DNA from 4 places in the Salmonella sp. HY31 genome. Region 2 is predicted to be linked to each of the others. Evidence: predicted binding sites of a transcription regulator. Region 2 holds the regulator's gene; each other region holds the start of a gene.

Region 1 (7,802 bases), 820 kb from region 2:
TGTCGCCCTGTAAAAGCAAAAACCCGCCGAAGCGGGTTTTATGAAGAAGTGAAACTGACCGATAAGCCGCTTTCTTTTGGGTATAGCGTCGTGGACAGTCATTCATCCTGCCGCCCTGTAAAAGCAAAAACCCGCCGAAGCGGGTTTTATGAAGAAGTGAAACTGACCGATAAGCCGGGTTCTGTCGTGGACAGTCATTCATCTAGGCCAGCAATCGCTCACTGGCTCAAGCAGCCTACCCGGGTTCAGTACGGGCCGTACCTTATGAACCCCTATTTGGCCTTGCTCCGGGTGGAGTTTACCGTGCCACGGACTGTTACCAGCCGCGCGGTGCGCTCTTACCGCACCCTTTCACCCTTACCTGATCCCACTTGCGTGGGCCATCGGCGGTTTGCTCTCTGTTGCACTGGTCGTGGGTTTCCCCCCCAGGCGTTACCTGGCACCCTGCCCTATGGAGCCCGGACTTTCCTCCCCTCCGCCCGTCTCCCCGAAAGGACGACGACGAAGCGGCGACTGTCTGGTCAGCTTCGGCGCGAAGTATAGAGGGTTCGCGCAACTTTGTCACCCTGCGCTGCGCATTCCTATCGCCAGAGCAGCAGCAACATTTCTGGAGACCCGATAAATATTGTTAAAATCCCCCCCGAAAAACCACCTCCAGCATCACAATGCGCGTGAGTATGCTAAAGACCGCATCGTTAGCGAGTGACTTCCACTTTTGCCAGTTTTTCGTAGTAGCACACCAAAGCGCTATGGTCGTCATTACCGTGTCCATCCGCGCGTAACGCCTGCATCATCTCCATAACGGCGGCGGTCAGCGGTAGCTGCGCGCCAACGCCGTGGGAGGTATCCAGCGCATTCGCCAGATCTTTAATGTGCAGATCGATACGGAAACCCGGTGTAAAGTTTCTGTCCATGACCATCGGCGTTTTCGCATCCAGTACCGTACTGCCAGCCAAACCGCCACGAATCGCCTGATAGACCAGATCCGGATTGACACCAGCTTTAGTCGCCAGCGTCAGCGCTTCAGACATGGCGGCGATATTCAGCGCCACAATCACCTGGTTAGCCAGTTTCGTGACGTTGCCTGCGCCGATATCGCCGGTATGCACCACGGAACCGGCCATCGCTTTCATCAGGTCGTAGTATTTGTCGAAAATCGCTTTGTCGCCGCCGACCATGACGGACAGCGTGCCGTCGATGGCTTTGGGTTCCCCGCCGCTGACCGGCGCATCCAGCATTGCAATGCCTTTTGCTTTCAGGGCTTCGCTGATCTCACGGCTTGCCAGCGGCGCGATAGAACTCATATCAATCAATACGGCTCCCGGCTTCGCGCCTTCGATGATACCGTTCTCGCCCAGCGCAACCTCTTTCACATGCGGAGAGTTAGGCAGCATCGTGATGATGACGTCGCACTGTTCAGCGGTCGCCTTCGCCGTAGAAGCCGTTTCCGCGCCTGCGGCGATTACGTCGGCAATCGCTTCAGGATTACGATCGGACACCACCAGCGAGTACCCTGCTTTCAACAAGTTTTTGCTCATGGGCTTACCCATGATGCCTAAGCCAATAAAGCCAACTTTCATCGTCATAACGTTCTCTCTTTCCATACCGGGATTATTTTTTAAAGGTGTCGGCAAGCTTCTGCGTGCCGGCGCGGAATACGCCTAAGTCGCTGCCAACAGCGACAAAGGTCGCGCCCCATTCCAGATAACGGCGGGCATCCGCCTCTACCGGCGCCAGAATGCCGCACGGTTTACCGTGCGCTTTGGCGCGGGCAAAAATATGCTGAATCGTCTGTTGCACGTCAGGGTGAGAGGCATTGCCGAGATGACCCAGCGCGGCGGCCAGATCGCTGGGGCCGACAAAAATGCCATCAACGCCTTCCGTTGCGGCGATGGCATCAACGTTGTCGACACCCAACTGGCTTTCGATTTGAACAATAATGGTGATGTTTTTGTTCGACTGCGCAAAGTAATCAGGCACCGTGCCGAACATGTTGGCGCGGTGAGAAACAGAGACGCCGCGAATACCTTCCGGCGGGTAGCGCGTCGAGGCGACGGCGCGAGCCGCTTCCTCTTGCGTTTCAACAAAGGGGAGCAGGAAGTTATAAAACCCGATATCCAGCATCCGTTTGATAATGACCGGTTCATTGGTCGGCACACGTACCACAGGCGCGCTGGCGCTGCCTTTCAATGCCATTAACTGCGGAATTAAGGTGGTCACATCGTTCGGCGCATGTTCGCCATCCAGCACCAGCCAGTCAAATCCCGCCAGACCGAGAACTTCGGTGGTGATTGGGTTTGCCAGTGCAGACCAGCAGCCAATCTGCACCTGTTGCGACGCCAGCGCCGCTTTAAACTTATTCGGGAAAATAGCGTTATTCATCGCTTATACCTTCGCTTATTTCTTTAATTCTCTACCTATGATGTCGCCCCCATGACTTATAGCAGCGACACTAAAAATGCTTATCTGAAAATAAGAATGAGTCTCCAGATTCTATTTCTAGTGTGGTAACACATCCTGTAGCACAATATACCGCCCCAATATCTTTATCGTTTTTTATTATTATCATGGCATTTTCAAATAACTCGTCAGATACACTGAATTCGCTATTCAGTATAAACAGCATATGGCGGATAATCATTGTGCAAATGCTCATTAAGAAGGGGGCGCTTAACGCTTATTTTTGAGCATACGCCCATGATACTGGGCGCTAATGCACACATTTACGCTTTCCCTGGCCTACATAAAAAATTTCATAATTTGCGGTGACCTGGATCACATTCTTATATTTATACTCCTGTCATTCTTATTTCATTAGGCATGAACTTTATTTCTTATATTGAGATTTAACGATTAAACCATAACCAAAATAGATAATCCTTTTTCTATCATCCAGGCTGGAGAATGCTGAACAATGGCCAATATCGAAATTCGCCAGGAATCGTCATCGGCGTTTTATATAAAAGTACACGAAACCGATAATGTCGCAATTATTGTTAATCACCACGGTCTTAAAGCCGGAACACGTTTTCCGGATGGACTGGAACTGACTGAACATATTCCGCAAGGCCATAAAGTCGCTCTGACGGATATCCTCGCTCACGACGAAATCGTCCGTTACGGCGAAGTCATCGGGTATGCGGTACGTGACATCCCACGCGGAAGCTGGATCGACGAGTCGCTGGTTGAACTGCCAAAAGCGCCGTCGCTGAATACGCTGCCGCTGGCGACCAAAGTGCCAGAACCACTGCCGCTGCTGGAAGGCTACACGTTTGAGGGCTATCGTAACGCCGATGGCAGCGTCGGCACCAAAAATCTGCTTGGCATTACCACCAGCGTGCACTGTGTGGCGGGCGTGGTCGAGTATGTGGTGAAAATGATTGAGCGCGATCTCCTGCCCAAATACCCGAATGTCGATGGCGTTGTAGGGCTAAACCATCTGTACGGCTGCGGCGTGGCAATCAACGCGCCGGCGGCGGTCGTGCCGATTCGCACGATTCATAATATCGCGCTCAACCCCAATTTTGGCGGCGAAGTGATGCTGATTGGCCTCGGTTGCGAAAAACTGCAACCGGAACGACTGCTGGAAGGCACCGAGGATGTCCCCGCCATCGCCGTCGAAAGCGCCAGTATTGTGCGTTTACAGGACGAACAGCATGTCGGCTTTAAAGCAATGGTCGATGATATTTTGCAGGTCGCCGAACGCCATCTGACGAGACTGAACCAACGCCAGCGCGAAACCTGCCCGGCTTCCGAGCTGGTCGTCGGAATGCAGTGCGGCGGCAGCGATGCGTTTTCCGGCGTCACGGCAAACCCGGCGGTGGGTTACGCTTCCGATCTGCTGGTACGCTGCGGCGCGACCGTCATGTTCTCAGAGGTTACCGAAGTGCGCGATGCCATTCATCTTCTGACGCCGCGCGTCATCAACGAAGCCGTGGGTAAACGTCTGCTGGATGAGATGGTCTGGTACGATAATTACCTTGATATGGGGAAAACCGATCGCAGCGCTAACCCGTCCCCTGGCAACAAAAAAGGTGGCCTGGCGAATGTGGTGGAAAAAGCGCTGGGCTCTATCGCTAAATCCGGTCAGAGCGCCATTGTGGAGGTATTGTCGCCAGGCCAGCGCCCCACCAAACGCGGCCTGATTTACGCCGCGACGCCCGCCAGCGATTTCGTCTGCGGCACGCAGCAGGTCGCTTCCGGCATTACCGTACAGGTCTTTACCACCGGACGCGGCACGCCGTACGGGCTGATGGCAGTGCCGGTGATTAAAATGGCGACGCGTACCGAGCTGGCGAACCGCTGGTATGACTTAATGGATATCAATGCAGGCACCATCGCCACGGGTGAAGAGACAATCGAAGATGTGGGCTGGAAGCTGTTTCACTTTATTCTCGATGTCGCCAGTGGTCGGAAAAAGACTTTTTCGGATCAATGGGGCTTACATAACCAACTGGCGGTATTTAACCCGGCGCCAGTGACCTGATCCAGACGATGCCGGATAAAAAAGTAGCCGTTATCCAGCCTGGGTATAACCGTATAATCTGTAAACCGGGTAAGCGCCAGCGCCGCCCGGTATTTTTACGTATCATGCAATTATATTTTCACCAGTATCACATCAATTCCGCTCTTACGTAGCCCTTCCAGACTTTCCACGGGAATGCCCTCATCAACAATAATCATATCGATCCGTTGCGTATCAATGATCTTATGCAGGCTGGAACGATCGAATTTGCTGGAGTCAGTAACAACAATAATCCTCTCCGCCACCTCACACATCCGACGGTTAAGCCTGGCTTCATCTTCATTATGAGTACTAATACCACGCTCTAAATCAATAGCATCAACGCCAAGGAACAACATATCGAAATGGTAATTCTGTAAGGAGTGCTCCGCCTGATCGCCATAAAAAGACAGAGACTGGCGGCGGAGATGTCCACCAGTCATTAGTAATTCGACGCCCTCGGCTTCCAGTAAGGCATTAGCAACGTTCATACCATTGGTCATAGCAATCACATCAGTGTGCTTGCGCATCAGACGAGCAATTTCATAAGTCGTCGTACCCGAGTCAAGAATCACACGATGACCCGGTTTAATCAGCTCGACCGCAGCTCTGGCAATACTGCGTTTCAATGCCGTATTAAGAGAACTTTTATCTTCCACAGAAGGCTCAATACCTGAGGTATTACTGTCACAGATTAGCGCGCCGCCGTAGGCTCTTACTGCAATACCCTGCTTTTCAAGGAAAGCCAGGTCGTTACGAATTGTCACCGTAGATACGCCAAACAGTACGGAAAGATCGCTCACTTGTACGCTTCCCTGCTGTCGCAGCCGCTGAATAATCAGCTCACGTCTTTCACTGGTACCCGTTACGCGTTTATCTGCGGAAGAGTCGGTATGGCCCATAAAACATCCTTTAATTAAATCTTTCGTTTTATTTCGTTTTGACTATTAACGCTTTTCTTATAGGGGAAAGCAAGCCTCCCTCCGGTAATACCCAGATCCCTCCACCTAAATCTTTCATTATGTTTCTTTTGTGAAACAGATCGGAAAACCATTAACTTTCGTTTTCTTTTCAAAAGACCATGATACAGTATAAAATGAAATACAACGAAAGAAGATGGACGTAATCACCTGAACTGGAGAAGAAAGTGAAACATTTAACTAAAATGGTGGAGCAGCATAAACGCGAGAAAGCAAACGGGATTTACGCCGTTTGTTCCGCGCATCCACTGGTACTGGAATCCGCGATACGCTACGCCCACGCTAACCACACCCCCTTGCTGATCGAAGCAACCTCTAACCAGGTTGACCAGTTTGGCGGCTACACAGGCATGACCCCTGCCGATTTTCGCGATTTTGTCTGCCAGCTCGCCGATTCACTGGGATTTCCTCAACCAGAATTAATCCTGGGCGGAGACCATCTCGGTCCCAATCGTTGGCAAAACCTGCCCGCTGCACAGGCGATGGTTAATGCCGATGACCTGATTAAAAGTTATGTAGCAGCCGGATTTAAAAAGATCCACCTGGATTGCAGTATGTCCTGCGCCGATGACCCGGTGCCGCTAACCGATGAAATCGTAGCGGAGCGGGCGGCTCGCCTGGCGAAAGTAGCAGAAGAAACCTGTCAGCAGCATTTCGGTGAATCCGACCTGGTCTATGTCATCGGGACGGAAGTTCCGGTTCCCGGCGGGGCGCATGAAACATTAACAGAGCTGGAAGTAACCACGCCGGAAGCAGCACGCGCCACGCTGGAAGCCCACCGTCATGCGTTTGAAAAGGCAGGACTGGATGCTATCTGGCCACGCATCATTGGACTGGTTGTACAGCCCGGCGTCGAGTTTGACCACACGCATATCATCGATTACCAGCCACAAAAAGCTATCGCTCTGAGCAAAATGGTGGAAGCGTATGACACGCTGGTATTCGAAGCGCACTCCACGGATTACCAGACACCGCAGTCGCTGCGCCAGCTAGTGAAAGATCACTTCGCCATCCTGAAAGTCGGTCCGGCCCTGACCTTCGCCCTACGCGAAGCGCTCTTCTCGCTGGCGGCCATTGAAGAAGAGTTGCTTCCAGCTAAAACCAGCTCCGGACTACGTCATGTACTTGAAAGCGTGATGCTCGATCGCCCGGAATACTGGCAGAGCCACTATCACGGAGATGGTCACGCTCGACGTCTGGCGCGTGGCTACAGCTATTCTGACCGCGTTCGCTACTACTGGCCGGACAGCCAGATTGATAACGCCTTCGAGCGGCTGGTACGCAACCTCGCAGACGAACCTATTCCACTGCCGCTCATCAGTCAGTATTTACCGTTGCAGTACGTAAAAGTCCGCGCGGGAGATATCAACGCTACGCCGAAAGAACTCATCATCAGTCATATTCAGGACATCTTGCAACAGTACCACGCCGCTTGTTATGGCACGATGTTCCATAACGAATAACAAAAAGGAAAAACGTTATGGCAAATCTGGTACTGGTCGACGAACCGGGTCGGTGCCGCGAAGGAAAACTGCTTGAGGAAGGAATATGACGCAAATTTTGCGCGCCAGGCGCCTACTGACAGAGCAAGGCTGGCTGGACGATCACCAGTTGCGTATTGAAGAGGGCATTATCACCGCGCTAGAACCCATTCCGGCAGGCATAACATTGCGTGATGCCGAGTTGCTGTGCCCTGCTTATATTGATACCCATGTTCACGGCGGCGCGGGAGTCGACGTGATGGATGAAGCGCCGGACGCACTCGATAAACTGGCAATCCATAAAGCACGTGAAGGGGTAGCCAGTTGGCTACCCACTACCGTTACAGCGCCGCTAAAGGCGATTCACAGCGCTCTGAAACGTATAGCGCTACGCTGCCATTCGGGCGGCCCGGGCGCACAGGTGTTGGGGAGCTACCTGGAAGGCCCCTACTTCACGCCGCAGAATAAAGGAGCGCATCCCCCGGAGCTGTTCCGGGAACTGAATCTCGTCGAATTAAATGAACTGATAGCAATCTCCCGGCATACCTTACGCGTGGTCGCGCTGGCGCCGGAAAAAACCGGAGCATTAGAAGCAATTGCCCATCTGAAGCAGCAGGGGGTTCGGGTGATGCTAGGACACAGCGCAGCCACCTGGAAGCAAACCCACGCCGCTTTTGATGCAGGCGCGAACGGGCTGGTGCACTGCTATAACGGCATGACCGGTCTGCATCACCGGGAACCGGGAATGGTCGGCGCAGGGTTAACGGACCCCCGTGCCTGGCTGGAGCTTATCGCCGACGGCCACCACGTCCATCCGGCGGCAATGAAACTGTGCTG
Region 2 (7,802 bases):
TCCAGCATCGCGGTCAGGTCTGCGGTAGGCAGTACCTTACCCTGCACCGGAACGGAAGCCAGACGGCGCTGTTTTTCGTTGCGGCGCGTGTTCCAGACGCGTGCTGGCGTTTGTCCAGATAACATTATTAACCTCCTGATTCAGCAATCAGTTTGATTGGCTTAACACTGAAAAGAGTCTGAGCTTTGGTGAGAAAATCATCAATTAAGCGCAGGTAAAAATCATTAGCCTGAGAGTAATAATTGAAGTAACAATTTGTGATGACGATCACGCCAGACAGCAGCATGCCGAACGACGCGGTGTTATTGGTATAGGTTTGAAGGGGGCCAATGGCTGGGAACGGACGTAGTTCGCAGGCTGGCCGGGATGGGAAGCCTGCGTTATATGATTTATCGGCAGAGGTTGCCGTGATTTATTTTCGTCAGCGCGTCGTTCACGCCAAATAATTTAAACGTCACCTCATCAACACCAAGATTTTTCAGACGTGCAGTGTGTTTTTTAATATAAGCCTGCGCCGTTTCTTCGGATTCAAACAGATAAATGCCGCCAGCTTGCTGGTTTTTCTCGCTTTCTGTCCAGATTTTCCAGATAAAGCCCGGCTCCTCATTGATGGACTCCGCCAGTCCGTTCAGTTGCTGAGTCATCTCCTCGCCAAAAGGGCCGCTAAAGTTAAAGTGGATCTGTAAAAGTGTCTTCGACATGCCTTCTCCTTGAGTCACATAACCATCGTACTGCCACACTACCACGATTAATTCGGCTGATGCAGGGGTTCACACTATTTCTGCAGGGTATTGCGCGCGCAGTGAATACCGCCCCCCCCCCTGGCGAAATGAGGCGCAATTCTTATTTCGCCGGGTGATTTATTGAACGTAAAATCACATATTGATTAATCTGTGAACCTTATGCGCGGTATAGTATTGTTTCCAATTATCAATTGTTCTGGTGCTATGGTTGAGATCACGTCTACAGAAATGACCCCGCCTGTCAATGACTCGCATGAATTTATTCCCATGCGCGGCATTCGTAATCGCCATTTACAGACTATGCTGCCGCGTTTAATCCGCCGCAAAGTGAAGTTCAACGCCTACTGGCAGCGGCTGGAATTACCGGACGGCGATTTTGTCGATCTGGCATGGAGCGAAAAGCCGCAACAGGCAAAGCATAAACCGCGGCTGGTGGTCTTTCACGGCCTGGAAGGCAGCCTGAACAGCCCCTATGCCCACGGACTGATTGAGGCGGCGCAAAAGCGCGGATGGCTGGGCGTAGTGATGCACTTTCGCGGCTGTAGCGGTGAGCCAAACCGTCTGAATCGAATTTACCACTCCGGCGAAACGGAGGATGGCGCCTGGTTTTTACGCTGGCTACAGCGGGAGTTCGGCACCGTTCCGACAGCCGCCGTGGGCTATTCGCTCGGCGGTAATATGCTGGCGTGCCTGCTGGCGAAAGAAGGCCGCAATATCCCCATCGAGGCGGCGGTGATTGTTTCTGCGCCCTTTGTTCTCGAAGCCTGTAGCTACCACATGGATAAAGGGTTTTCCCGCGTCTATCAGCGTTATTTGCTCAATCTGTTAAAAGCGAATGCGTCACGCAAGCTGGCGGCGTATCCCGGGTCGCTGCCGGTGAATCTGGGGCAACTCAAATCAATGCGCCGTATCCGCGAGTTTGACGACCTGATCACCGCGAAAATTCATGGCTTTGCCGACGCCATCGACTACTATCGTCAGTGTAGCGCCATGCCGTTGCTTAACCAGATTGCTAAACCGACGCTGATTATTCATGCCAAAGACGATCCGTTTATGGATCATCATGTGATCCCTAAAGCGGAAGATCTGCCCCCACACGTGGAGTATCAGTTAACTGAGCATGGCGGACACGTAGGATTTATCGGCGGTACGCCGCTGCGCCCTGAAATGTGGCTGGAACGCCGAATTCCTGACTGGCTGACAACGTATCTGGAGGCGTCATCATGATCATTCCCTGGCAGGGGCTCTCCCCCGACACGCTGGACAACCTGCTCGAAAGCTTTGTGTTGCGCGAAGGCACCGATTATGGTGAACATGAACGTTCGCTTGAACAAAAAGTCGCGGACGTAAAACGTCAACTGCAATCCGGCGAGGCCGTTCTGGTATGGTCTGAATTACATGAAACGGTCAATATTATGCCGAAAAAACAGTTTCGCGAATAAAACGCCTTTGACGGCAATACATTATTATTAAAGCTTAATCATGGAGTTGCCATGTCAGCCAAACATCCGGTGATAGCAGTAACAGGGTCAAGTGGCGCGGGGACCACCACCACCAGCCTCGCGTTTCGTAAAATTTTCGCGCAGTTAAATCTGCACGCCGCCGAGGTGGAAGGCGACAGTTTTCATCGTTATACCCGCCCGGAAATGGACATGGCGATCCGCAAAGCGCGCGACGCCGGGCGGCATATCAGCTATTTCGGGCCTGAAGCCAATGACTTCAGCCTGCTGGAACACACTTTCATTGAGTACGGGCAGACGGGTAAAGGCCAGTCACGTAAATATCTGCATACCTATGATGAAGCCGTACCGTGGAATCAGGTTCCCGGCACGTTTACACCCTGGCAGCCGCTTCCCGAGCCGACCGATGTGCTGTTTTATGAAGGACTGCACGGCGGCGTCGTCACGCCGCAACATGATGTCGCGCGTCATGTTGATCTGTTGGTTGGCGTGGTGCCTATCGTCAACCTCGAATGGATTCAGAAACTGATTCGTGACACCGGCGAACGTGGACACTCCCGTGAAGCAGTGATGGATTCCGTGGTGCGCTCCATGGACGACTACATCAATTACATTACGCCGCAGTTCTCCCGTACCCATATTAACTTCCAGCGCGTGCCGACCGTCGACACCTCCAATCCGTTCGCCGCAAAGGGCATTCCGTCGCTGGATGAGAGTTTTGTGGTGATCCATTTCCGCAACCTGGAAGGGATCGATTTTCCCTGGCTACTGGCGATGCTCCAGGGCTCGTTCATTTCTCACATTAATACATTAGTGGTGCCGGGCGGCAAAATGGGACTGGCGATGGAGCTGATTATGTTGCCGTTGGTACAGCGATTAATGGAAGGCAAAAAAATCGAATAACCGCGTTGAAACGCCCGATGGCGCTACGCTTATCGGGCCTACGGGATAAAAACTGGTAGGTCCGATAAGGCGAAGCCGCCATCAGATAATGATAATCACGCCGCAATCACTTCATACGAATGGGTAATATGGACCGCTTTTTCCAGCATTAGCGCCACCGAGCAATATTTTTCCGCAGAGAGATCAACAGCGCGCGCGACGGCAGCCTCTTTCAGATCGCTGCCGGTAACCATAAAATGCAAATTAATGTGCGTAAACAGGCGCGGCGCGTCTTCCCGGCGCTCGGATGTCAGCTTCACTTCGCAGTTGGTGACATTCTGACGCCCCTTTTGTAGGATCGATACCACATCAATAGCGCTACATCCGCCAGCCGCCATTAATACCATCTCCATCGGACTCGGCGCTTTGTCACCGGAGTTGCCATCCATTAAAATCTGGTGGCCGGAGGAAGACTCTCCGAGGAACGTGAGTCCTTCAACCCACTTTACACGCGCTTGCATATTTCGTAACTCCAATGTTTCAATTTTCCTGAAAGATTACGCGCATACAACAAAACTCGCAATGGAAGGCGACTTGGGTCATGCTGAAGCGAGACACCAGGAGACACACGGCGAAAGCTATGCTAAAACAGACAAGATGCTACAGTAATACATTGACGTACTGCATGTATGCAGAGGACATCACATTACAGGCTACAGTCTATTTTCGTAGCCCTCTTCCCAGGTAGCGGGAAGCATATTTTTGCAACCCCAGAGACAGTGCCGTTTTCTGGCTCTGGAGACAGCTTATAACAGAGGATAACCGCGCATGGTGCTTGGCAAACCGCAAACAGACCCGACTCTTGAATGGTTCTTGTCTCATTGCCACATTCATAAGTACCCGTCAAAGAGCACGCTGATTCACCAGGGTGAAAAAGCAGAAACGCTGTACTACATCGTTAAAGGCTCCGTGGCAGTGCTGATCAAAGATGAGGAAGGGAAAGAAATGATTCTTTCTTATCTGAATCAGGGTGATTTTATTGGTGAATTGGGCCTGTTTGAAGAAGGCCAGGAACGCAGCGCCTGGGTACGTGCGAAAACCGCATGTGAGGTCGCTGAAATTTCCTACAAAAAATTTCGCCAATTAATCCAGGTAAACCCGGATATTCTGATGCGCCTCTCTTCCCAGATGGCTCGTCGCTTACAAGTCACGTCTGAAAAAGTAGGTAACCTCGCCTTCCTCGACGTCACCGGGCGTATCGCTCAGACGCTGCTGAATCTGGCGAAACAGCCCGATGCCATGACGCACCCGGATGGGATGCAGATCAAAATCACCCGTCAGGAAATTGGCCAGATCGTCGGCTGCTCCCGCGAAACCGTTGGTCGTATTTTGAAGATGCTGGAAGATCAAAACCTGATCTCCGCGCATGGCAAGACCATCGTCGTCTACGGCACCCGTTAATCCCGTCAGAATGGCGCGTTTTATCATGCGCCATTTTTGTTTGCATCGATGTGGCGAAGACTGATTTATCACCCAGAGATTAATTACGCACTACGGCAAACGCTGGTGCTGTGCCTGCCTGTGGCTGTCGGTTTATTGATAGGCCAGCTACACCTGGGATTACTTTTCTCTCTCGTTCCCGCCTGCTGCAACATTGCAGGTCTGGATACACCGCACAAACGCTTTTTTAAACGCCTGATCATCGGCGCGTCGCTGTTCGCCGGATGCAGTCTGGCAACGCAACTCCTGCTGGCGGAATCCGTCCCCCTGCCGTTGATCCTGACCGGGCTCACGCTGGTGCTTGGCGTGACGGCGGAAATTAGCCCACTTCATGCGCGGCTACTGCCAGCGTCGCTGATTGCCGCCATATTTACCCTGAGCCTTGCGGGATACATGCCCGTCTGGGAGCCGCTGCTTATTTATGCGCTGGGCACCCTATGGTACGGCGTGTTTAACTGGTTTTGGTTCTGGCTATGGCGCGAACAGCCGCTGCGCGAGTCATTGAGTTTGTTATATCGTGAACTGGCCGATTACTGCGAAGCGAAATACAGCCTGCTCACCCAACATATCGATCCGGAAAAAGCGCTGCCTCCCCTGCTGATACGCCAGCAAAAAGCGGTCGATCTCATTACCCAGTGTTACCAACAGATGCATATGCTTTCGGCGCACAACAATAATGATTACAAGCGCCTACTGCGGGCTTTTCAGGAAGCGATGGATTTGCAGGAACACATCTCCGTCAGCCTGCATCAGCCGGAAGAGGTACAGAAACTGGTAGAACGCAGCCATGCGGAAGAGGTAATTCGCTGGAATGCGCAAACGGTCGCCGCTCGCCTGCGCGTGCTGGCGGATGACATCCTTTATCATCGTCTGCCGACGCGCTTCTCTATGGAAAAACAGATTGGCGCGCTGGAGAAGATTGCCAATCAACATCCTGAAAACCCGGTAGGCCAGTTCTGCTATTGGCACTTCAGCCGAATCGCCCGCGTGCTGCGTACTCAGCGACCGCTTTACGCCCGCGACCTGATGGCCGATAAACAGCGTCGCCTGCCACTACTCCCGGCGCTGAAAAATTATGTGTCGCTTAAATCGCCGGCGCTACGCAACGCCGGACGCATTAGCGTAATGATGAGTATCGCCAGTCTGATGGGCAGCGCGTTGCACCTGCCCAAACCGTACTGGATCCTCATGACGGTGCTGTTTGTCACCCAAAACGGCTATGGCGCGACGCGCGTACGTATTCTGCACCGTTCGGTCGGAACGCTGGTCGGCCTGGTGATTGCCGGCGTCACGCTGCACTTACATATTCCCGAAAGCATTACGCTGGCGGTCATGCTGGTACTAACGCTGGCAAGTTATCTGATTATTCGTAAAAACTACGGCTGGGCGACGGTCGGCTTTACGGTGACGGCGGTATACACCATCCAGTTACTGACGTTAAACGGAGAGCAGTTTATTGTGCCGAGGCTGATCGATACGCTTATTGGCTGTTTAATTGCCTTTGGCGGCATGGTTTGGCTGTGGCCGCAATGGCAAAGCGGGCTATTACGTAAAAACGCCCATGATGCGCTGGAAGCCGATCAAGAAGCTATCCGACTGATCCTCAGTAACGATCCGCAGGCCACCCCGCTCGCTTATCAAAGAATGCGGGTCAACCAGGCGCATAACACGCTATTCAACTCGTTAAATCAGGCAATGCAGGAACCCGGATTCAATACCCACTATCTGTCGGATATGAAACTGTGGGTCACGCACAGCCAGTTTATTGTCGAGCATATCAACGCCATGACGACGCTGGCGCGGGAACACACCATGCTGACGCCGGATCTGGCGCAGCGCTATCTGGAATCTTGCGAGATTGCGATTCAGCGCTGCCAGCAGCGCCTGGAGTACGACAGGCCAGGCGGTTCCGGCGACGTCAACATTCTGGAGTCGCCGGACATGCCGTCACATGGCTTATTGAGCACTCTGGAACAACATTTACAGCGCATCATCGGCCATCTGAACACCATGCACACCATTTCGTCGATGGCCTGGCGTCAGCGTCCGCATCACGGTATCTGGCTGAGTAAGCGGCTACGGGATACAAAAGGTTAGATCGACTGCCGGATGCGCTACGCTTATCCGGCAATCCGCCATCAGGCAACCACTTTCCCTATCGCCTGCGCAAAGCGCTGCATTCCTTCATTGATATCCGCCTCTTCCACCACCAGCGACGGGGCAAAACGCATCACGTCTGGTCCGGCATTGAGCACCATCACCCCGGCCTCTGCGCCTGCGTACAGAAAATCGCGCGCCCGACCTTTATACTTCGGCTTCAGTTCCGCGCCAATCAGCAGCCCCATGCCGCGAATATCGCTGAAAATGTCAAATTGTTCGTCAATCGCCTGCAAATGTTGCACAAACTGTTGCCGCTTAGTGTGAATGCCTTCTAGTACCTCTGGCGTATTAATGATATCGAATGCCGCGCCAGCCACCGCACAGGCCAGCGGATTGCCGCCATAGGTTGAACCGTGCGAACCGACATGGAAGGCCGAGGCAATCTCCTGCGTGGTCAGCATGGCGCTCACCGGAAAACCGCCGCCTAACGCTTTGGCGCTGGTGAGGATATCCGGCGTGACGCCGTAGTGCATATAGGCAAACAGGTCTCCGGTGCGCCCCATCCCGCACTGCACTTCATCAAACACCAGCAACGCCTGATGCTTGTCACACAGGTCGCGTAACCCTTTGAGGAATTCCGGTGTAGCCGCCTGCACGCCGCCTTCACCCTGAATCGGCTCGACCACCACCGCGCAGGTGTGGTCATCCATTACCGCTTTCACCGCATGGAGATCGTTGAAGGGAACGTGAATAATATCGGCGGGTTTCGGCCCAAAGCCGTCGGAATATTTCGGCTGCCCGCCTACAGAGACGGTAAACAAGGAACGGCCATGAAAGGCGTTATGGAAGGCAATGATTTTCGTTTTGAACGGGCTATGGCGCACGCAGGCATAATGACGCGCCAGTTTAAAAGCGGTTTCGTTCGCTTCGGTGCCGGAATTCATAAACAGCACGCGCTCGGCAAACGTGGCGTCGATCAATTTACGTCCCAGACGCAACGCCGGTTCGTTGGTAAAAACGTTGCTGGTATGCCATAAGGTTTCACCCTGGGATTTCAGCGCCTCGACCAGCGCCGGATGGCAATGGCCCAGCGCAGTCACTGCGATCCCGCCGGCGA
Region 3 (7,802 bases), 1.0 Mb from region 2:
GGGTGTGCGAGTTCCGGTACAGAACAGCAGGGGCGTTCAGACCCATTTGAAGGGTTTAACCGCACCATGTACAACTTCAACTTTAATGTGCTGGACCCGTATGTTGTTCGGCCGGTCGCGGTTGCCTGGCGTGATTATGTTCCACAGCCTGCGCGTAACGGTTTAAGTAATTTCACCGGCAACCTCGAAGAACCGGCGATCATGGTGAACTATTTCCTGCAGGGCGATCCTTATCAGGGTATGGTGCATTTCACCCGTTTCTTCCTGAACACCTTATTAGGGATGGGCGGCTTTATTGACGTCGCGGGAATGGCGAATCCTAAACTGCAGCGCGTTGAACCGCATCGTTTTGGCAGTACGCTGGGCCATTATGGCGTGGGGTATGGGCCTTATGTGCAACTTCCGTTCTACGGTAGCTTTACGCTGCGTGAAGATGGCGGGGATATGGCGGATACCTTGTATCCGGTGCTCTCGTGGTTGACCTGGCCAATGTCCATAGGAAAATGGACTATCGAAGGGATAGAAACCCGCGCGCAGTTGCTGGATTCCGATGGTTTGCTGCGCCAGTCTTCCGATCCTTATATTATGGTGCGCGAGGCGTACTTCCAGCGTCATGACTTTATCGCCAATGGCGGGAAACTCAAGCCGCAGGAAAACCCGAACGCGCAGGCGATTCAGGACGAACTCAAAGAGATCGACTCGGAATAAACGGCTGCAAATAAAAAGGTGAGCGCAATGCTCACCTTTTTGATCCGTTTCAGGAAGAGATTAGAACGCGTAGTTAAAGTTAGTACCGAATAGCCAGGCTTTCCCTTCAGATTCAAACTGATAAGGGCCTTCATTAATTTTCACACTCTGACCATGCATATAAGAGACGCCAACGTCGACAGACGCATCTTTATTAAAGGCGTAAGTCGTACCGGCGCTCAGCCAGAAACGGTCCTGGTCCGGAATAGAGATAGAACGGTTTTGCGCTGGTACCGGGCTGTCATCGAAGGCGATACCGGTACGGAACGTCCAGTTGTCGTCGTAGTAATAGGTGGTGCCCAAAGCGATACGGTAAGCATCCTTGAAGCCTTCATGCTTCTCGAATAACGTCTGGCCGCTGGTTGACTTGGCCTTCAGTTCCTGGAACTGACTCCAGCTGGTATAGGCGAGGCTGTAGTGAATCGCCCATTGCGGCGCCACGCGGTTATAACCGGAGACTTCCCACATTTCCGGTAGATTGAGCGTCAGGTAGCCTGACTGCGTCGCGCCGCCGGTTGCCGTTGGGATGGGCAGGTTATATCGGTTAATACCAATGGGAAGATCTCTGCTGTAGTTGCCTTTAAAGTCAATTTTGACTTCCGAGCGGTAGGTCAGAGCGTAGCGGTTATTTTTATCCAGTTCATAAAGGATACCGGCATTCCAGCCAAAGCCCCACTGATTACCGTTCAGGTGGGCAATCTTGGTGTCGCTGGTAATCTGACTTGCGACCGGCGCCAGCGCCGGATTCTGCGCCGCGACCAACTGGCCTAAATCGCCTGCATAACGTTCGATTTTCGCGCGCGCGTATACCGCATCAAAACCGAGACCGAAGCTCCAGGCCTCATTTAAGCGATAAGCGCCGCTTAAATTCAGGTTCATGGTTTGAAGATCTGTCGTACCGCCAACCGAGCCGCCGGCATATGTATCGTTAAACTCTGTCGCCAGACCATAGTTAGAGGTAATAGAAGCCCCCCAGCCAAACTGATCGTTAATCGGGGCGACAAAATGGACATTTGGCACCCAAGCCGTCGGCGCGATGTTATCTGCATCTAACGTCCGACGAGATGGTGACGTCCCGCTAATATTAACATCGGGATCAATATAAACCGCGCCCGCTGAAAATGTTGGGCGGTCAAACATGGTAATTAACGCCGGATTGCGGCTAACGTTACCCGCATCATCTGCGATTGCGCCTTCTCCCGAATAGGCCCGGCCAAGGCCAGAGGAAGAAAATTCGTTTAACTGAAAGCCTGCAGACCAGGCCTGGGTGGAGATGATTGCCACTGCGACTGCGATAGCAGACTTTGTAAACAGGGTTTTCTGGCTCATGACCATAACCTCATTGATTATTTTTATACAAACTATGTTACATGCTGTAACAGGAGCGCGAAGTGTAGGGTCTGCGGTACGACTTAGAAATCAGACCAGTGGCGAGAGTATAGGTCTGACCAGCTAGAATGTTGCAAGTATGTTTATAAGTTTTTTCAATTGTGATCTTAGAAACGAGATCTGGTTGGCAAAATCGGCGGGCTTAACGGTCACCCGATCGCGCGATTTTTGTTTTAGATCATTTTTAAGTGTGATTTCGGTCACTTAACGCGTTTCCCTCCATTAACGACTGGAGAGGCGAATGCCGGGAGCGTAAAATATCCCCATCGTTTATCTGGCACCCTGGGTGCAAATACAGAGGAAATCTACAATGAGTAAATGCAGTGCTGATGAAACCCCGGTTTGCTGCTGTATGGACGTTGGAACCATCATGGATAACTCCGATTGCACCGCGTCATACAGCCGCGTATTCGCTACCCGCGCAGAGGCTGAAGAGACGCTGGCAGCGTTAACCGAAAAAGCGCGTAGCGTGGAGTCTGAGCCTTGCCAAATTACGCCAACCTTTACCGAGGAATCTGACGGCGTTCGGCTGGATATTGATTTTGTTTTCGCTTGTGAAGCAGAAACGCTTATCTTCCAGCTCGGCCTGCGTTAATCCGTTCATTAACGACGCCTCCGTCATCATCTGGCGGAGGCGTTTTCTTTTTTTATCACTTCCCTTCACTGTGCCATAGCTCCCACTTTCTTTTCTCTCTGCTTGGCTAAATGTAAAAAATTGGTTAAGACTGTGATCAGGTCAGACCACTAATTTATTTTTTTACAGGGGAGTATTATGCGTCAGGCTTTACCGTTGGTCACCCGTCAGGGCGATCGCATTGCTATTGTCAGTGGGTTGCGAACCCCCTTTGCTCGTCAGGCCACTGCATTTCATGGTATTCCCGCTGTTGATCTCGGCAAGATGGTGGTAGGCGAGCTGCTGGCCCGCAGTGAAATCCCTGCCGATGCCATTGAGCAACTGGTTTTTGGTCAGGTAGTACAAATGCCGGAAGCGCCCAACATTGCGCGCGAAATTGTGCTGGGTACGGGGATGAATGTTCATACCGATGCCTATAGCGTAAGCCGCGCCTGCGCCACCAGTTTTCAGGCGGTAGCGAATGTGGCGGAAAGCCTGATGGCCGGCACGATACGCGCGGGTATTGCGGGCGGCGCAGATTCGTCGTCGGTACTGCCAATAGGCGTGAGTAAAGCCCTGGCGCGGGTACTGGTTGATGTCAATAAAGCCCGGACGACCCGCCAACGGCTGACGCTTTTTTCTCGTCTGCGCTTACGCGACCTGCTGCCCGTTCCTCCCGCTGTTGCTGAGTATTCCACCGGTCTGCGCATGGGCGATACCGCCGAACAGATGGCGAAAACGTATGGTATTACGCGTGAACAGCAGGACGCGCTGGCGCATCGTTCACATCAGCGCGCCGCGCAGGCATGGGCTGAGGGTAAACTGGCGGAAGAAGTGATGACGACCTATGTGCCGCCGTATAAAAACCCCTTTGCAGAAGACAACAACATTCGCGGCACCTCCACGCTGGCAGACTACGCCAGACTGCGTCCCGCTTTTGACAGAAAACATGGCTCCGTGACCGCCGCCAATAGTACGCCGCTGACCGACGGCGCTGCCGCCGTTATCCTGATGACCGAATCCCGCGCTAAAGAGCTGGGGCTGCACCCGCTTGGTTATCTGCGCAGCTACGCGTTTACCGCCATTGATGTCTGGCAGGACATGCTATTGGGGCCGGCCTGGTCAACGCCGCTGGCGCTGGAGCGGGCCGGGTTGACGATGGCCGATCTGACACTTTTTGACATGCATGAAGCGTTTGCCGCTCAGACTCTGGCGAATTTACAACTGCTGGGCAGCGAACGATTTGCCCGTGAGGTGCTTGGTCGTGCGCAGGCGACAGGGGAGGTGGATGACGATAAATTCAACGTGCTCGGCGGCTCAATCGCCTACGGGCATCCTTTTGCCGCAACGGGCGCGCGGATGATAACCCAAACGTTGCATGAATTACGGCGTCGGGGCGGAGGTTTTGGCCTGGTCACGGCCTGCGCGGCTGGCGGCCTTGGCGCGGCTATGGTTCTGGAGGCGGAATAATGGCTACCACATCAGCTTTTATGCTTAACGTGCGTCTGGATAATGTCGCGGTTGTCGCTATTGATGTCCCTGGTGAAAAGGTGAACACCCTGAAAGCGGAGTTTGCCGCGCAGGTACGCGCCATCCTGAAGCAGATCCGGGAAAATAAAGCGTTGCAGGGCGTTGTTTTTATCTCAGCCAAAGCAGATAACTTTATTGCTGGCGCTGATATCAACATGATAGGCCACTGCCAAAACGCGCAGGAAGCGGAAACGTTGGCGCGTCAGGGGCAGCAACTGATGGCGGAGATCCAGGCGCTGCCTGTTCCGGTCATCGCCGCCATTCATGGCGCCTGCCTGGGCGGCGGTCTTGAAATGGCGCTGGCCTGCCATCGGCGTATCTGTACCGATGACGTTAAAACCGTTCTCGGACTGCCGGAGGTACAGTTAGGGCTTTTACCGGGATCGGGCGGAACGCAGCGTCTTCCGCGGCTGGTGGGGATCAGTACCGCGCTGGATATGATCCTGACAGGTAAACAGCTTCGCGCCAGACAGGCGCTTAAAGCCGGGCTGGTTGATGATGTGGTGCCGCAAACTATTTTACTGGAGGCGGCTGTCGAGCTGGCTAAAAAAGAACGCCTGGCGCAGCGGACATTACCGATCCGTGAACGTATCCTGGCAGGGCCGCTGGGACGCGCGCTGTTATTTCGCCTGGTGCGTAAAAAGACGGCGCAAAAAACGCAGGGTAATTATCCGGCGACGGAGCGGATCATTGATGTGATTGAAACCGGACTGGCGCAGGGCAGCAGTAGCGGCTATGACGCGGAAGCGCGCGCTTTCGGCGAGCTGGCGATGACGCCTCAATCGCAGGCGCTGCGTGCTATTTTCTTTGCCAGTACCGAGGTGAAAAAAGATCCCGGTAGCGATGCGCCGCCCGGCCCGCTGAACAGCGTGGGCATCTTAGGCGGCGGGTTAATGGGCGGCGGTATCGCCTGGGCTACGGCCTGTAAAGGCGGCTTGCCAGTACGAATTAAGGATATAAATACTCAGGGAATCAATCATGCTCTGAAGTACAGTTGGAACCAGCTTGAAACAAAAGTACGCCGCCGCCATATCAAAGCCAGCGAACGCGATAAACAGTTGGCGTTGATATCAGGTTCGACTGATTACCTTGGTTTCAGTCATCGTGATCTGGTAATTGAAGCGGTGTTTGAAGATCTGTCGTTAAAACAACAGATGGTGGCGGAAGTGGAGCAAAATTGCGCCGCCCACACCATTTTCGCGTCCAATACTTCTTCCCTGCCGATTGGCGATATTGCGGCGAATGCGGCCAGACCGGAACAGGTGATTGGATTGCACTTTTTTAGCCCGGTCGAAAAAATGCCGCTGGTTGAGGTTATTCCTCATGCGTCTACTTCCACGCAGACCATCGCTACGACCGTTAAATTGGCGAAAAAACAGGGTAAAACCCCGATAGTCGTCAGCGATAAAGCCGGGTTTTATGTTAACCGAATTCTCGCGCCGTATATTAATGAGGCGATTCGGATGCTGACTGAAGGCGAACGCGTCGAACATATTGATGCTGCCCTGGTAAAATTTGGTTTTCCGGTGGGACCAATCCAACTTTTGGATGAGGTAGGAATCGACACGGGTACTAAAATTATCCCTGTGCTTGAGGCGGCGTATGGAGAACGTTTTAGCGCGCCTGCAAATGTTGTTGCTTCAATTTTGAATGACGATCGCAAAGGTAGAAAAAATGGTCGCGGTTTCTATCTTTATGGCGAAAAAGGGCGTAAAAGCAAAAAACAGGTTGACCCTGCTATTTATAAGCTTATTGGCGTGCAAGGGCAGAGTCGACTGTCTGCGCAGCAGGTGGCAGAGCGCTGTGTCATGTTAATGCTTAACGAAGCGGCGCGCTGTTTCGACGAAAAAGTGATTCGCAGCGCGCGCGATGGCGATATTGGCGCCGTGTTTGGTATCGGTTTTCCGCCGTTTCTCGGCGGCCCGTTCCGCTATATGGATGCTCTCGGGCCGGGTGAAATGGTGGCGACATTACAGCGCCTGGCCGCACTTTACGGTCCTCGTTACGCGCCTTGTGAACAATTAGTGCGCATGGCGGAGCGCAGAGAGTATTTCTGGACGAATGGGGAAACTGACCAGGGAAATTGAGGTCAAAGAGAATATGAATCCGCACTGAATGCCTCCTTGTTGGCGAAATAATAATCAAGGATTGACTATACTTACGCCATTGAGGTAAAAAACAGCGTTTCATTCGGTGAATGGATAAGGCACAATGCCGGCCACCGCATTTTTGCCACAGCCAATAGGGGCATGTGGTAAGCGTGCTGGTGAAACTGGTTAACAAAAGCGGTGCAATATGCAAGTTTTTATCATGCGTCACGGCGACGCAGCCCTCGATGCCGCCAGTGATTCGGTTCGTCCCTTGACCTCTTGTGGGTGTGACGAGTCTCGCCTGATGGCGAACTGGCTGAAAGGTCAAAAAGTGGATATCGAACGTGTTCTGGTGAGTCCGTTTCTTCGGGCCGAACAAACGTTAGATGTGGTCGGCGATTGTATGAATCTGCCGGCTCAGGTGGATGTCCTGCCGGAGCTAACGCCCTGCGGCGATGTCGGTCTGGTCAGCGCCTACCTTCAGGCGCTGGCCAATGAAGAGATCGGATCGGTGCTGGTGATCTCTCACTTACCTCTGGTCGGATACCTGGTATCTGAGCTTTGTCCTGGCGAAACGCCGCCGATGTTCACGACGTCCGCAATTGCCAACGTTACGCTTGATGAAAGCGGCAAGGGGACATTCAACTGGCAAATGAGTCCCTGCAATCTGAAAATGGCGAAAGCGATTTAATCTTTGCTGCCTGATGGCGCTTCGCTTCTCAGGCCTACGACAGCGCTGACTGTTCGTAGGCTGGATAAGGCGCTTGCGCCGCCATCCAGCAATTTCGCATCAGGGTAATTCGGGCGGTTGCCACTCTTCCACTTCAATCAACACCAGCACCGCGGCGTCGCCGCCGTACTCTTTCGGCGCCTGATGAAAGGCCATTACATGCGGATGCTGCGCCAGCCATAATGGCGTTTGCTGTTTCAGAATATGTTTACCGTGTCCATGCATGACGCAGGCGCAAAAAATATGTTCCCGGCGGCAGGCGGCAATCAGCGCCCCCAGTTCCTGCTTGGCCTGAAGCTGCGTTAAACCGTGTAAATCCAGAAACAGTTCCGGCGAATAGTCGCCGCGGCGCATTTTTTTTAGCTCGAAATGGCTGACATCTTCACGGACATACTTTACCGGCCCTTCCGTATTGAGCAGCGGCTGGAACTCATCAGAAAAATAGTGGCTGGCGTCCGCCTGTTCCTGAATTAACCTTCGGGTAGGGACTTCCGTGATTTTTTTGCGTAGTGGCCGATGGACGATAGTATCCTGTTTAATCTGTCGGGTGCCGACCATCAGCTGACGGAACAGCGCCTGGTCCTCCTCGCTGAGCGATGCTTTCTTTTTCATTCGTGGGCCTCGTCTGATCTTTTGCCTTAGTTTACCCGACCCGGAGTATATCCGAACGGTCAAAACGGATTTTTCGTATTCTCCCGCCGCG
Region 4 (7,802 bases), 1.2 Mb from region 2:
ACACTCAATCATATCCGCGCCGGCTTCTTCAACCAGACGCGCCAGTTCCTGCCACTGCTGCTCATTTTCCCCCATGATGGAAGCAATCAGCACCTTATCCGGGTAATCCTGTTTTAGCCGTCGAATGGCGGCCAGATTCTCTTCCAGCGGATGCTCAGCGATTTGTTCCATGTTTTTGAAACCAATAAAACCGGTATCTTCTTTGGTCAGGTGATCAAAACGTGGAGAGACTTCGTTAGCAATAAAAAAACCAATGGTTTTAAAAACGATCCCGCCCCAGCCGGTATCATAGGCTTTGGCGCACATCTCATAACAGTTGCCTACCGGAGAAGAAGAGAGACAAAACGGATTGGGAAACTTAACGCCGCAAAAGGTAACAGACAAATCTTTTGTTAACATGAGCAGGCCTCCTCTAAATAATGATGAATAGCCTGAGCGGCTTCTTTTCCGGTTTTTACCGCATAAACGACGGTCTTATCGCCCTTAATAATATCGCCAGCGGCAAAGAGCGCCGGGGCGGCGGTTTGATAATCGTGAGTGTCGATAATATTATGCTGCGCTTTTATCTCCGCAAAGGTATCCAGTCGCGCGTGCTGCCCCACGGCCAGAATAATACGTTCCGCTTCCAGCGTCAGTTCTCCTGAATGGCGTACATGGTGGAAGGTCACTTTATTTCCGCTGACGGCGACAGGCGTAAAACCATCAATAATCGATACGCCTAATGCCTGCGTGCTGGTAAATTCTTTTTCGCTGGCGGGAAATTGGGCTAATTCTTCCCGCGCCACGCAGGTGACGGAAGGACAGCCGAGAATTTTTAACGTACTGGCGACATCCATCGCTACGTCGCCGCCGCCAATAATTAATGCGCTACGCGGAACGCTAATATCGCCGTCGGCCTGACGGGCGCGCTGTAAAAAATCAACGGCAATCTCTACGTGATTGGCTTGCTCAAATAACGGTAAATCAGAACCACAGGACATCCCGACGGTCATCAGCACGGCGCGATATTCGGCTTTGAGTTGCGCAAGCGATAGCGACTCGCCCACCTCACAATTACATTTAATATTGACGCCCATTTCTACAATGCGGGCAATTTCCTGATCGAGAACGCTTTGCGGCAGACGAAATGCCGGGATGCCGTGACGCAGCCATCCGCCGGGCTGCGGCTGTTTTTCGTAAATGGTGACGTCATAGCCTAAATGCGTGAGCGTCACGCTTGCCTGCAAACCTGCCGGACCCGCGCCAATAATCGCGACTTTCCCGCGTGTTTTACTCCCGGGCTGATAAATCTGCATGGCAGTCTGCTGTTCAAAATCGGTAATAAAACGTTGCAGGCGTGCAATATCAATAGGTTTATCTATTCCGGAACGTGTACATCCGCGCTGGCATAATTTTTCCGTCGGACAGACTCTGGCGCAGACAGCGCCAAGCGCGTTATTTTCCCGGATAGTTTCCGCTGCGCCTTTAAAATTGCGAAAGTAAATAGAACGAATAAATTTCCCTGGATCGGTTTGCGCCGGGCAAGCCTGACTACAGGGCGCATCGTGACATAATAAACAACGTGAAGCCTCTTTTATTGCCAGTAATGGCGTAAAACCAGGCGTGAGTTCATCCAGATAATTTTGTTGCGGCATATAATCTTCCTTAATGCTTGAATAAATTAAGGCGAAACGCAAATAACGCGTTTTAATGATCTAAAATCTACCGCCAGCCTAAGCATTGAAAGAAGGGTATTCTGTGAAAGAATTCACAAAAAAATGAAACCAGAATGCAAAACAGCATTTGTTCCTTATATCATAATAATAACCATTCTCAATTTTAAAGGGATAATAAATAGATTAACGATAAAAAAGAAGATAAATAATCATTCCAGTAAATAAAAAACCGCATCCGGTATAAAGAAAAAGATAAGACCAATATTGTACGGGATCGGCATGGCGATAGACATAAACCGGTTCTCGCGTATTTTTGACAATTTTATCTACCGCGCCGGTTCGCCAGCCTTTCCAGGCCTCACGGAAGCAAAAAAGCGGGAGTAGCAGAAAGGCTAATGCGACAAATATCGTCTGTACATCCATGATCATTTCCCTTTTTTCTTTTCCAGTTCAAGCAATTGTTCCGGTGTAACTGCCGGATACCCCTGGGCGTCGTCCGGCACCTGATGCTGCGTGGGGATAGGAACCAGCGGGCCTAAAAAACGTGGTTCGCGTTTAAAAATATAGAGATCCGCCAGCGCACTAAAGCGGGCGCCAAATTCGCGCAGGCGTACTGTCAGCATATTTTTGGGTGAAGGTACCGCGTAACACTGCGCCTGAATGCCCATATGCAGCGCAATAAACAAAGCACGTTCGCAGTGGAAGCGCTGAGTGATGATAATAAAGTCGTTAGTATCAAAAACCTTGCGGGTACGCACAATGGAATCAAGCGTACGGAAGCCAGCGTAATCAAGCACGATGTCCGCAGGATCGACGCCCGCCGCGATAAGGTCTTTACGCATGGTCATCGGTTCGTTGTAGCTTTGCAGGGCGTTGTCGCCGCTGAGCAGCAGATAATTGACTTTGCCGCTGTTGTAAGCGTTTAACGCGCCCTGAATACGGTAACGATAGTACTGATTAATCACACCCTTACGATAGTATTTGGCCGTCCCCAGCACCACGCCAACCTGGCGGTAGGGGAGATCCTGCAATTCGTCGTAGATATAGGGCGCGGTTTTCCAGCTCATCCACCGATCGAGGCCAAGCACCGTCAACAGCAGCAAGCCTACCAGGACCAACAGGCTGTAAAACACGCGCTTTAACATGCAGGAAACTCGATACCAGGATGAAAGTGCAATCAGGCTACTGTACCCGAAGACGTAGCGCAAGAAACCGCCGTCTGATTGCGGAGATTTTCAGCATGATTTTCCCTGGGTCTGGTGGTAGGAGGAGGGAAGAGTCAGGCCGGATAAGACGCCAGCGCGCCGCTATCCGGCACGTTAACTTAGCCGAGAAGCACGCGGTCAATTTTATGGCAACCTAATGCTTTCAGCGTTGCGGCGGTGGCATCCCATTGAATTAATGCCGCGTCGCCTTTTTCCGCCAGAATCGCACGCTGAATATCTGCATAGTCGTAGCCATTGAGACTCAGCAGGTTTAGCGCGCCTTGCAGCGGGGGAAGCGTAGGGTTAAAGGCAGCGTTTTCCGCATAGCTGCCGGTGAAAATACGGCCATCTTTACATTCCAGCGCCACGCCGCTCGGTGAGTGGCTATAAGGCATATGGCTCTTATTGGCTGCCGTAATCGCCGCTTGCGTTAGCGTATCGCCCGTTAACGCAAAGCCATGATCCTGCTCGTCCATCAGCAGCGTTTTGATCTCCAGATCTTTTGGCCCGAAAGCGTCAGGCAGATAATCGCGTAGCGTATGCGGCGCGCGGCCCGGCAGATGAATGCGCAGATCCAGACCGCTGTTTAGCTCGTTCATAAACTGGCGACAGTGGCCGCAAGGCGTGTAGTTAACGGTGACGGCGGCGAGCCCTTTTTCGCCGCGTAGCCAGGCGTGGCTAATCGCGCTTTGTTCAGCATGCACAGTTTGTTGCATGGTGGCACCCAGGAACTCCATATTCGCGCCGAAATACCAGTTGCCGCTGACGCCGCGCGCAATCGCGCCGACGTTAAAATGGGACAAATCGGTACGGGCGCAGGCCGCCGCCAAAGGTAACAGTGCGAAAGCCAGCGCGTCTTCGTCCAGCCCCGTCGCATTTTTAAGCGTCGAGACCTGCTCTGCGGTCAGCATGGCGGGAAAATGGTGGTCCGCCAGGATAGGGGCCAGCGCTGATTGCAAATTATCCGCAAGCTGGGCAAAAGCAGTTTGAAAACGTGGATGCATGGCGTTGCCTCATAACAATGTAATGGAACCGTAGTTTACGGGCCTGTTATGTCTGAATATGTGATCTAAATCTCATTGCTTATGCAACTTGTGAAACTTAAATGAAAAATGCGCGACGCATCGCAAATTTTAACCCAGTCTTTTGTCCCGTCGTTAGCGCATTACCGCCAGAATGAGCGGAAACAAAAACGGTGCTGCCAGCGAGGTAATAATGCCGCAGATTACCAGCGCCAGGGAGCTAAACGCGCCTTCCTGGTAATCCAGCTCGGCGCAGCGCGCGGTACCAAGCGCATGCGAGGCGGTACCCATCGCCAGCCCGCGCGCGGCTTTAGTACGGATGTGCATCGCGTTTAACAGCGTGTGACCAAATACCGCGCCCAGAATACCGACAAAAATCACGCATACCGCGCTGATCGCGGGGATGCCGCCGATGCTGCCACCCACCGCCATCGCGATAGGTGTAGTAACGGATTTAGGTAGCACCGATGCCGCGATTTCAGGCGTTGCACCCATCAGCAACGCGACGGATGTCCCGGTAATCATCGCTACCATGCTACCGAGAAAACAGATACTAATAATGGATTTCCAGCGCGCGCGAATCTGGTGCAACTGTTCATAAAGGGGATAGGCCAGCGCTACCACCGCCGGTTGCAGCAGATCATTAAGTACTTCGCTGCCTTTGAAGTAGTGATCGTAGGGAATACCGGTCAGCAACAGAAAAGGAATAATAACTACCATTGCCACCAGCAACGGGTTCAGCAACGGCATTTTAAAATGCGCCGCCAGTCTGCGAGCGGCGAAAAATACCGCCAGCGTCAGCGGTAACGACCACCAGATATATGCCATCATTTTTTCGATCCTTTCTGCCCAACCACTTTACGTTCACCGTGTATCAGGTGTGAGCTCCAGCTCACGACCACAAAAACGACCAGCGTACTGATAGCGCAAGAGACCACCACCGGGCCGAATTGCGCGCGCAGTAAATCAAAATATTGCATGACCCCGACGCCAATCGGCACAAACAGCAGCGCCATATAACGAATTAGCACATAACAGCCGGGGTTAACCCATTTTGCCGGCAGAATTTGCAGCGCCAGCAAAACAAACAGAATTAACATCCCGATAATGCTGCCGGGAATAGTGATAGGAAGCAGCGATGCAAGGAAAATGCCTGCGTACAGACAGGCATAAATCAATACAAAAGCGCGTATATATTGCCAGATAATATTCAGTGACTTACTCATGTTTAAAGCCCTTGATGAGATAGATTCATCATACAATTAAACGTTAAAACGTGCTACCGATCACATCATGAATTCTTAGCATAGTGGGTATAGACAGCAGGAACATTGGGCAATACTCCTGGTCGGCGGCGTTAAACCTGGGCTAAAAAATATAAAAAGCGACTCAGGGCCAAAGAGGGCGTCTCATTCTTACGCCAGAACATCCCTACGCTGCCTTTTTGCTCAATTTTTGGCAAGTTTAAAATCGCCAGTTGCCCCTGGCTGGCATAGCGTTGCGCCAGCCGTAAAGAAAGAATAGAGATCATATCGCTGCTTTGCAGCAAATTGGTGCTGACGTTCATTGACGCCGATTCAATGGTGTTTTCCGGGAGCATTACGCCGTTATCGACGAGGGCGTTATCAATACTGATGCGAATAGGGGTGCCGGTTGGCCAGACTATCCACCGCCAGTGCGCCAGTGCGCCAGTGCGCTCCAGGCGATCTGTGCTCGCGCGACCAGCGGATGGTGCGGACGCGCCACAAAGCAGACCGGCTCGGTATAAAGTACCTGATAATTAAGCGGCAGTTGCAGGGCGCGTCCGCCTACACGGCCTACCACCACATCCACCTGGCCGACAAGCAGATCGTGCAGCAGCGGCGTCATTACTTTCTCTTCAATATTCAGATGCAGGGTCGGCATCGCATAGCGGCGATTTTATCCTGACGCCGCAGTGGCGCTGGCACGATCATGGTAATCCGGGGTCAGATCCGGTGATATGGCTGGATGGTCTGGATCTGCCGTTAGTCAACCTTTTGGGCTGTGGTTTTGCGGAAGACTATCCCGAAGATCAGCAGCCGGTGACGCGAAAAGAGGGCGATTATCTGCCGTGCTATGCGGCGAATATGCTGCCGCTGCGCCACCAGCGCGGGAACTCGTCGCCGATTTTCAACTACCGCTACGACCGCAGTCGCGAGGCGCTGCACGATCTGATCCGTATGGGCGATCCTGATGAGTGGGAAGGTTACAAGCTACGTTACGTTAATCCCGTTACCGGCGGTTATCCGATGCCGTCGATGGGCGCGTTCTTGCAACTGTTGCCAAAAGGCTTTGCCTCGCATGTGGCGCGGAGCACCGACAGCACTATCTACCACGTCGTTGAAGGGGCAGGGCAAGTCACTATCGGCAACGAAACCTTTCATTTTTCCGCAAAAGACATTTTTGTGGCGCCAACCTGGCATGAGGTGTCGTTTCGCAGCAGCGAAGACACGGTGTTATTCAGCTTTTCGGACAAGCCGGCTCAGGAAGCCCTGGGGCTGTTCCGTGAAGCACGTTATTAATTAGGGAGAGAGAACATGACCAAATATGTATTCCAGCCGCAGGCGCCGGTGACTGTACCGGTAGCGGGCAGTGATGAGCAGTTTCCGGTACGTCGCGTTTACTGCGTGGGTCGCAACTATGCCGCCTATGCCCGCGAAATGGGCTTTGATCCCGATCGCGAACCGCCGTTCTTCTTTTGTAAACCGGCGGACGCTGTCGTCCCGGTAGCGGCGGGAAACACCCTGGAACTGCCGTATCCGGCGCAGACCGATAACTACCATTATGAAATTGAGCTGGTGGTGGCGATTGGTAAAAAGGGGAGCGATATTCCGCTGGAAAAAGCCCATGAATATGTCTGGGGATACGCCACCGGTCTGGACATGACGCGTCGCGATCGTCAGATGGAAATGCGCCAGATGGGACGCCCGTGGGAAATTGGTAAAGCGTTCGATCTCTCCGCGCCTGTTGCGCCATTACACAAAGCCGCTGAAACGCATAATGTGGATAATGCCCCTATTTGGCTACAGGTTAACGGCGAGGACCATCAGCGCAGCGATATTCGCCATCTGATTTGGTCGGTGAATGAAACCATCAGCTATTTATCCGGCTTCTTTGAATTGCAGCCAGGCGATTTGATTTTCACCGGTACGCCAGAGGGGGGGGGCGCGGTGGTGAAAGGGGATGTCATCACCGGGAACGTGAAAGGTCTGACGCCCATTGTTGTGAAAATTGTTTGAGGTGAACGATGAAGCTGTACAGTTTCTTTAATAGTTTGGCGTCTTATCGCGTACGTATTGCGCTGGCGTTAAAGGGGATCGATTACCAGACGGTGGGCGTCAATATTCGTATCGGTCAGCAGAATGCGCTGGCCTACCGACGGATGAACCCGGTAGGCCTGGTGCCGACGCTGGTCACTGATGACGGCGAATCGTTGGGGCAATCGCTGGCCATCGTCGACTGGCTGGACCGACATTTTCCGCAAACGCCGCTGCTGCCGACGAGCGATCCGGCGCGCAGCCACGCGCTGGAAATTGTCTACACCATCGCCTGCGATATTCATCCGATTAATAACTTGCGCGTGTTGCGCTACCTGGCCGATGAGATGAAGGTTAGCGAAGAGCAGAAAAAACGCTGGTATGCCCACTGGATACAGCAAGGGTTAAGCGCGGTGGAGCAGCTATTGCGTAAAAGTCAGCCCGGAACATTCTGCGTGGGCGACGCGCCGGGTCTTGCGGACTGCTGCCTGATTCCTCAGTGGGCGAATGCGCTCAGGATGGGCTGTGATTTGTCAGCCTATTCGCGCTGCAAAGCCGTTTATGACGCCTGCGTGCAGCTACCGGCGTTTATTGCCGCCGCGCCGGAAAATCAACAAGATAAAATCCCGGCCTGAAAAGGAG

Evidence for each region. The regulator CRP, encoded in region 2, controls carbon source genes, mostly activating them, when cyclic AMP is high. The targets are predictions, from matches to a motif close to ATGTGANNNNNNTCACAT.
Region 1: garD (galactarate dehydratase) is a predicted target of CRP. The motif match lies at 2,764-2,781, and genes of this name have one in related genera.
Region 3: ACE15A_RS06410 (YfcZ/YiiS family protein) is a predicted target of CRP. The motif match lies at 2,325-2,342, and genes of this name have one in related genera.
Region 4: cdd (cytidine deaminase) is a predicted target of CRP. The motif match lies at 3,923-3,940, and genes of this name have one in related genera.

Annotation. Positions count from the first base shown of each region.
Region 1 covers NZ_CP170479.1:4,382,985-4,390,786, forward strand. Annotated here, with positions in the region: RNA gene rnpB (RNase P RNA component class A) at 155-529, opposite strand; partial or broken gene ACE15A_RS20975 (glycerate 2-kinase) at 562-694, opposite strand; gene garR (2-hydroxy-3-oxopropionate reductase) at 696-1,586, opposite strand; gene garL (2-dehydro-3-deoxyglucarate aldolase) at 1,612-2,382, opposite strand; gene garD (galactarate dehydratase) at 2,915-4,486, shown strand; gene ACE15A_RS20995 (DeoR family transcriptional regulator) at 4,597-5,406, opposite strand; gene kbaZ (tagatose-bisphosphate aldolase subunit KbaZ) at 5,670-6,947, shown strand; gene nagA (N-acetylglucosamine-6-phosphate deacetylase) at 7,033-7,802, shown strand, end outside.
Region 2 covers NZ_CP170479.1:377,163-384,964, reverse strand. Annotated here, with positions in the region: gene mdcA (malonate decarboxylase subunit alpha) at 1-125, opposite strand, end outside; gene ACE15A_RS01720 (monooxygenase) at 390-701, opposite strand; gene ACE15A_RS01715 (hydrolase) at 903-1,970, shown strand; gene ACE15A_RS01710 (YheU family protein) at 1,967-2,185, shown strand; gene ACE15A_RS01705 (phosphoribulokinase) at 2,237-3,106, shown strand; gene ACE15A_RS01700 (OsmC family protein) at 3,202-3,606, opposite strand; gene crp (cAMP-activated global transcriptional regulator CRP) at 3,914-4,546, shown strand; gene ACE15A_RS01690 (YccS/YhfK family putative transporter) at 4,595-6,682, shown strand; gene ACE15A_RS01685 (aspartate aminotransferase family protein) at 6,724-7,802, opposite strand, start outside.
Region 3 covers NZ_CP170479.1:1,376,429-1,384,230, forward strand. Annotated here, with positions in the region: gene mlaA (phospholipid-binding lipoprotein MlaA) at 1-708, shown strand, start outside; gene fadL (long-chain fatty acid transporter FadL) at 769-2,076, opposite strand; gene ACE15A_RS06410 (YfcZ/YiiS family protein) at 2,447-2,731, shown strand; gene fadI (acetyl-CoA C-acyltransferase FadI) at 2,909-4,219, shown strand; gene fadJ (fatty acid oxidation complex subunit alpha FadJ) at 4,219-6,366, shown strand; gene sixA (phosphohistidine phosphatase SixA) at 6,575-7,060, shown strand; gene smrB (endonuclease SmrB) at 7,160-7,711, opposite strand.
Region 4 covers NZ_CP170479.1:1,607,395-1,615,196, forward strand. Annotated here, with positions in the region: gene preA (NAD-dependent dihydropyrimidine dehydrogenase subunit PreA) at 1-399, opposite strand, end outside; gene ACE15A_RS07420 (NAD(P)-dependent oxidoreductase) at 393-1,634, opposite strand; gene ACE15A_RS07425 (DUF2542 family protein) at 1,839-2,084, opposite strand; gene sanA (outer membrane permeability protein SanA) at 2,081-2,800, opposite strand; gene cdd (cytidine deaminase) at 2,980-3,864, opposite strand; gene ACE15A_RS07440 (CidB/LrgB family autolysis modulator) at 4,018-4,713, opposite strand; gene ACE15A_RS07445 (CidA/LrgA family protein) at 4,710-5,108, opposite strand; partial or broken gene ACE15A_RS07450 (LysR substrate-binding domain-containing protein) at 5,240-5,787, opposite strand; partial or broken gene ACE15A_RS07455 (gentisate 1,2-dioxygenase) at 5,790-6,425, shown strand; gene ACE15A_RS07460 (fumarylacetoacetate hydrolase family protein) at 6,441-7,142, shown strand; gene maiA (maleylacetoacetate isomerase) at 7,151-7,795, shown strand.